DNA from 3 places in the Thalassolituus sp. UBA2009 genome. Region 1 is predicted to be linked to each of the others. Evidence: predicted binding sites of a transcription regulator. Region 1 holds the regulator's gene; each other region holds the start of a gene.

The links. Region 1 encodes LexA, which represses DNA repair genes until DNA is damaged. Its sites were predicted from a motif close to TACTGTNTANNTANACAGTA; they were not measured.
Region 2: the regulator LexA is predicted to act here: its motif matches at 1,295-1,314, upstream of B3P58_RS04925 (amine dehydrogenase large subunit).
Region 3: the regulator LexA is predicted to act here: its motif matches at 1,074-1,093, upstream of B3P58_RS05135 (DNA topoisomerase III).

Annotation. Positions count from the first base shown of each region.
Region 1 is NZ_DDCJ01000068.1:58,454-60,723, reverse strand. Features, by position in the region: gene B3P58_RS08575 (DUF6586 family protein) at 1-30, shown strand, start outside; gene B3P58_RS08570 (hypothetical protein) at 152-403, shown strand; gene B3P58_RS08565 (cell division inhibitor SulA) at 520-966, opposite strand; gene lexA (transcriptional repressor LexA) at 999-1,598, opposite strand; gene B3P58_RS08555 (TetR/AcrR family transcriptional regulator) at 1,865-2,270, shown strand, end outside.
Region 2 is NZ_DDCJ01000043.1:53,166-55,435, reverse strand. Features, by position in the region: gene B3P58_RS04925 (amine dehydrogenase large subunit) at 1-1,187, opposite strand, end outside; gene hisI (phosphoribosyl-AMP cyclohydrolase) at 1,507-1,887, shown strand; gene B3P58_RS04915 (phosphoribosyl-ATP diphosphatase) at 1,915-2,247, shown strand.
Region 3 is NZ_DDCJ01000043.1:99,005-101,274, reverse strand. Features, by position in the region: gene B3P58_RS05135 (DNA topoisomerase III) at 1-1,067, opposite strand, end outside; gene B3P58_RS05130 (methyl-accepting chemotaxis protein) at 1,218-2,270, shown strand, end outside.

The DNA.
Region 1 (2,270 bases):
GACCAGCGCGCCAATCGTCAGGAAAGCTGACTCCTCGATGAGCATATTTATGCAGAACCGTTTACTTTTTATTACTAACGGTTCTGTGTGTCGTTCAAGCTATTGAAAACATCCTGTGATACACTCCCGCGCCCAGTTTTGAGAGGCGGTTATGGCGCGCTTTTTTGAAATCGTAGAACTTTCCAATGGTGATATCGCCCTGCGTCGTGCCGACGATCAGGACAGCGATGCACTGGTGTGTATTCATTTTTCCGAAGATGCCAAGGCCAGCCTGCAGGCGCATCATATGGATGTTGCGCGGGTAATGCTGGAAGCCGGTGTACGTAAAGTCGGCGAGCTTTCCGGTATGGAAGTTGAGCGCGAAGACTTCGACACCCCTGAGTATCAGCAACGACTGCACTGAGCTGTGCTGTGCTGTAGTGAATTGCCTACAGTCCGTACGTGTGAAGCTGTGCTGAAAGCACAAAAAAAGCCCTGATCAAGATCAGGGCTTTTTTTGTGTTCGTCGCTTTCTGCGCCTCAGGGGCGGCGCTGAATCAGCACCACATGGCTGCCGCTCTGGTCGGCCTGCTGGCGAATAATCTGCCGTTCGTGGTTGCTCAGCTCGCCCTGCCATTCAACAATCATATGGCTGTTGCCGGCCGCCAGAACTTTGCTGCACAGGGCCAGCTGGGTGTCATTGCACAGGTCGAGATGAATCACCGGCGAATGCTGCAGGCCCATGCTTTCCAGCCAGCTTTTATTCATCGGACGGTGCGGGCTCAGCCACATCAGCCAGCGCTTATGCGCATTGCACTGTGCCAGCATCGGCAGCAAATGCATGGGCTGAATGGCACTGCCTTCACTGACGATGACCTCGGTCAGACTGCCGCGCAGCGCACTGGTGCTGACCCTGGTCATTCTGCCTGGTTGCTGGCTGCTGAGAGATAAGCCGGCTTCTTCCATTCCGAGTAATAACTGACGCATAACAATCACCCCGAACCTGTGAACAGTTGCTGTTAGCTGCGGCGTACAACGCCGACGTATAAACCTTCAACGGCAAATTCCGTTTCCCGCAGATCAACTTCAATGGGCTTAAAGTCGTCATTTTCCGGGTGCAGAATCACCTGATTACGCTTCTTCTCGTAGCGCTTGACCGTTACTTCGTTATCGACGCGGGCAACGATGATTTCGCCATTACGGGCGGTTTCGGCTTTGTGCACGGCAATGTAGTCGCCGTCGAGAATACCGATGTTCTTCATACTGTCGCCATGAACTTCCAGCAGGAAGTCTGCAGAAGGGCGGAAGAAGCTGGGTGGAATCTCGCAGTATTCGGCGATGTGTTCCTGAGCCAGGATGGGCTCACCGGCGGCTACACGGCCAACGATTGGCAGACCCGGATTCTGCTCTTCAACAATGCGCAGGCCGCGGGAAGCGCCGGGCATAATTTCAATCGCCCCTTTACGTGCCAGCGCCTTTAAGTGTTCCTCTGCGGCGTTAGGCGATTTAAAGCCCAGCTCGGCAGCAATTTCGGCGCGGGTGGGCGGAAATCCTGTTTCTTCCAGTGAGGAGCGGATGAAATCCAGAACCTGCTGTTGTCGTGCCGTGAGCTTGATCATGATGCTTATCCAGTCTGTTGATCCATACAGTATGGTGTAAATGTATACAGTATTTTATCCAGTGTAAACCCCTGTTATCAGCGGTCTGTGGATTACGGTGTATTCACCGCCGTTGTACTGACCCGGATAATGGAATGAGGCTTTTAGCCTTTGGCCGTATATGGGGTTGCCTAAATCTCGTTTTAAACGTATGTTTGAAACAGTTGTTTTGTACTGTCGGCGATGGCAATAAAGCCGCGACAGCGTGATAAGGCAGATGCAGGGTTATGGCACAGAAAGATACGGTAAAAAGTATCCTGAATGCGGCAGAGGAGTTGTTTTCGGAGCGTGGCTTTGCCGAGACCTCATTGCGGAATATCACCACCAAGGCCGGAGTGAATCTGGCGGCGGTGAATTATCATTTTGGCTCTAAGAAGGCGCTGATTCAGGCGGTATTTGCCCGTTTCCTGACGCCATTCTGTGAAGATCTGGAACGTGAGCTGGATGCCGTACAGGCACGTCTGGATGGCAAGGTACCGGAATTACCGGGCATCTTAATGCTGTTGTCGCAGACGGCGCTGCGTGCCGGACATGACAGCCCGCGCCGTCTGGGTATCTTTATGCGTCTGCTGGGGCTGGCTTATACCCAGGGGCAGGGGCATTTACGCCGTTTTCTGCAGAAAGAATACGGCC
Region 2 (2,270 bases), on a different contig from region 1:
ACCGCCAGCGAGGTGGTCCAACCGGCTTTTTCGTCGGCCGCCGCCTTCTCAAACATAAAGTCGCCATCGCCGCTCAGTACGTACTTATCGATGGTTTCGTCTTCTTCATTGGAGCCGAACAGCACCGGGGTTTTGCCCTCAGTCACACTCAGCGCCACCATGTGCGGTGCCGGAGAACGGCTGATGAGTTTTTTCTTTTTCAGACTGTAAGCCCAGATTTCTTCAGAGCCGTTTTTATGGCTGCCGTCATAAGCGCCTGAATGCATCAGCATAAACACCATATCCAGCGTGCTGCTGTAAGCCGTGATGGCATAACCACCCGGAGCCCAGTCACCTTCGATGCCGGTATTCACCTGCAGTTTTTCTTTGATTTTTACGGTTTTGCCACTGTCATCGGCGAGGTACAGGGCTCCGCCGAAGGTGGTCAGGATCAGCTCACCGTTTTTACGGCGTTCGCTGTGGATATAAATCGGGTCGGCATCCACATCGAATAATTTGCCCGATGCTTCAACACTGTATTCCTTACCTTTCAGGGTGAAAGTTTTCAGCTGTCCGGTACCACAGGGCGTACTGAAGCTAGAGCCTTCCAGTGCCGGATAAACTCCGTAACATCCCGGGGTCGGCACTTCAGTAATCACTTCGCCGGCGGCAATATCAATTACCGAAACTGAGGTGGCCGGTGTGGCATTCTGCACATACAGCAGTTTTTCATCGGCGCTTAATTCCAGTAGCTGGGTCATGCCGATGGCTTTTACGGCTTTATTAGGCACGATGATTTCTTTCTTACGGCTCAGGGTTTCTACGTCATACACCTGCACCACGCTTTCTACCGGACCATAGGTAATGCGCTTGGCAAAGTCGGACAGCACGTAAACGGTTTTGCCGTCTTTCGAGACTTTCATCTGCGAAGTAATACCCGCCGGCATCGAGCCTTTATAGTGCAGGTCATCCTGAGCGAAGACGTGAATCTGGCTGGCGCCCCCCCAGGCGGCTTCGTTCATAAACACATTCGGCCCGGGCTGAATGGTTTTCTCGACCGTAAAAACTTCCGGCTTAAAGGGCTCTGCCTGCGCCGCCGGCATCACCGCCGACAACAGCAGGGTTGCGATACAGGCCGCCAGCGGTGCCGGAGTGAATACGCGGCGGGACAGGTTTCTGGTTTTACTTTTTTGCTTGGTTAACGTCATGGTTTGCAGCTCTTGTTGTGAGTCTGCAGGAGTGAAGAGCAGCGCCCATGCCAATGCCTGAGTTAACAGGCCAAACCTACCTCTGATGAGGTACCTAAAGAGGCCAATACTGACAATTTGATCAGAATTGTTACGTACTGTTAGTGCCCGCTATTAACGATAAAACCGTCAGCACTATAAAGGCGCGCCGGACAATAACGCCGGCGTTGTTCTGGTGCGTATTGTTTGCTGCCTTCGTCACCCGTATCCACAGGCGGTGAAGCCCTACCCGAAACCCCAGGCATGGGGTATCCTGCGACCTCTGAACGCGGGGGATGTTATGAGTAACTGGCTTGATGCCGTAAAGTGGGACGCCGATGGTCTGGTACCGGCCATTGCGCAGGATTATAAGACCGGCCGTATCCTGATGATGGCCTGGATGAACCGGGAAGCACTGGCGCTGACGGTGCAGGAAAACCGCGCCATCTACTATTCCCGCTCGCGCCAGCAACTGTGGCGTAAAGGCGAGTCTTCCGGCCATGTGCAGCAGCTGCACGAAGTGCGCCTTGACTGTGACGCCGATGTCATCACCCTGCAGGTGGAACAGATTGGCGGTATCGCCTGTCATACCGGCCGCGAAAGCTGCTTCTACCGGGTCTATCAGGATGGCGAATGGGTCAGCGTTGATCCGGTTCTGAAAGATCCGAAAGACATTTATTGATTGCTACTTAACGAAACTGAAACAGCTATGAGCGATATACTTTCCGCCCTCGGCGATATCCTTGAAGAACGTAAGAGCGCGGCCGCCGATTCATCCTATGTGGCCAGCCTGTATCACAAGGGCCTGAACAAGATTCTGGAGAAGGTTGGCGAAGAAGCCACCGAAACCATTCTGGCCGCCAAAGACGCCGAGACCAGTGGCGATAACAGCGATGTTATCTACGAAACCGCCGACCTGTGGTTCCACACCCTGGTGGCACTGGCCAAGCTGGGTGAGCGCCCGGAAGCCGTGGTTAACGAACTGGCACGGCGTTTTAATATGTCCGGCCTGGAAGAAAAGGCGTCACGTACGCCCAAGTAAATCGGTACAGACCAGAGAACTGA
Region 3 (2,270 bases), on a different contig from region 1:
TGCGCACTGATAGCGCTCAGAACCTGCTGACGCTGGGCAAAGTGCTCCTGTGGTAAGTAACGGCAGTCGGAGCGCGGGTAGGTAATTAACTGATGCTTTTCATACAGGCTCTGTGCTCCGTCCAGAACCTGCTGCGCACTCATGCCCAGCGCTTTGGCGGCATCAATCTGCAACGCCGATAAATTAAACGGCAGCGGCGGCGCCTGCTTTTTTTCTTTACGCTCAACCTGTTCAACCTGCGCCGGTTGCTGACGGATACGGGCAGCGACATTGGCGGCCAGCTTCGGATTCAGCACCCGGCCTTCCTCATCCTGATGCGCGGCACAGGCATCGCTCGGCTGCCAGTTGGCGTAGAAACTCAGGGGGGACTCTGCCGTTAAATGAACAGCTGCCTGCACCTCGTAAAAAGGTTTGCTGATGAAGTCAGCTATTTCCTCATCACGGCGCACCACCAGCCCCAGTACCGGCGTCTGCACCCGGCCAACGGATAACACGCTGTTAACTCCGCCCTGACGACCTTTTATGGTGTACGCGCGGGTCAGGTTGATGCCATACAACCAATCGGCACGGGAACGCGCCAGCGCCGACACCGACAGCGGAATAAACTCCTGATTAGAGCGCAGCTGCTGCAGTGCCCGGCTCACCGCCTGCGGGTTTAAATCACTGATTAACAGTCGCTGCATTGCCTGGCGTTTGGCGCCGGGCACCTTCAGGAATTCAATAACCTCGTCCACCAGCAGCTGGCCTTCACGGTCCGGATCGCCGGCATGTACCAGACTGCCGGCTTCTTTAACCAGCTTGCGCAGTACACTCAACTGCTTACGGGTTTGCGCTTTGGCCTGCAGTTGCCACTGCGCAGGTACAATCGGCAGATGATCGAGCCGCCACTGTTTAAAAGCCGGATCGTAAGCATCCGGTTCTGCCTGCTCTAACAGATGGCCAATACACCAGCTCACCACGTCGCCGTTGGCGGCACGGATAAATCCCTCGCCCTTACTGTGTGGCTTGGGCAGCACGGCGGCGATGGCACGGCCAAGGCTGGGTTTTTCGGCAATAATCAGGCGCATGGAAATAACTGTATTTTTATACAGCACTCATCATAGCCGAGCCCCTGTTCACGTGCCAGCGCCTGCGCGTATTGCCGGGCTCTTTTAACAAAACGCTCAGTACAATATTTGATCTATGCTGAAAACAGCCCGTTTTTCAGGATAAATCCTATGCGTAACAGTATCCGTAAACAGATGATGCTCGCCGTCGGTGGCACCATTCTGGTGCTTCTTGCTTTGAGTGGCATTTTTACTTATGAGCAGGCCCGCAGCAGTCTAGAGCAAGCCATCGGTGAGCGCATTCAGGTAACCGGTGAACGTGCCAGCCGCTACGTCAGCAGCTGGATCAATAATAAAGGTCAGGTCTTAAGTGGCACCGCCAAAGCATTAATTAATGGCGACCGTATAACGGTGATCGAACAGGGGCTGACATCCGGTGACTATATGTTCCTCTATCTGGGCACCGACAGCGGCGAAATGATCATGCGTCCGGATGATGAATTACCAGTCGATTACGATCCGCGCACCCGCCCCTGGTATCAGCAGGCGATGGCAGAAAAACGCCAGGTTCTGACAGCGCCTTATGTTGACGTTACCACCAACGAATTAATCGTTACCTTTGCCGAGCCGCTGCGTGGCGGAGTGATCGGTGGGGATATTTCTCTCGAAGCCATCGTAAAAGAAGTACTGGGTATCGAGCTCGGAGACAGTGGCTATGCTGCCCTGCTCGACAGCAAAGGCGATTTTATGGTCCATCCGGATCAGAAGCTGCTGGGTAAAAATGTTTCAGCCCTTCTCGGCAACGGTACACAACTGCAGCTGAATAAAATCCAGCAGGCCAGCTTTAATCAGCGCAATAGTCTGGTCGGGCTTTACTCCATCGACGGTACTGACTGGCGTCTGCTGCTGGTGATGGATAAGGCCGAAGCCTTTGCCAGCCTGGCGACCCTGCGCTGGTCAAGCATGCTGATTGGCATTCTGACTATCGTGGTGGTAACCCTGATTGCCGGCATGATTATCTCTTACCTGTTACGACCACTGGTCGTGCTTAACAGTGCGATGTCGGACATTGCTCAGGGCGAAGCCGATTTAACCCGTCGCCTGCAGGTGACCCGGCACGATGAAATTGGCGCACTGAGCAACTCATTTAATGTCTTTGTTTCATCCATCCATGAACTGGTTTCCCAGAGCCGCGACTCTTCCCGCGAACTGGATGGCATTGCC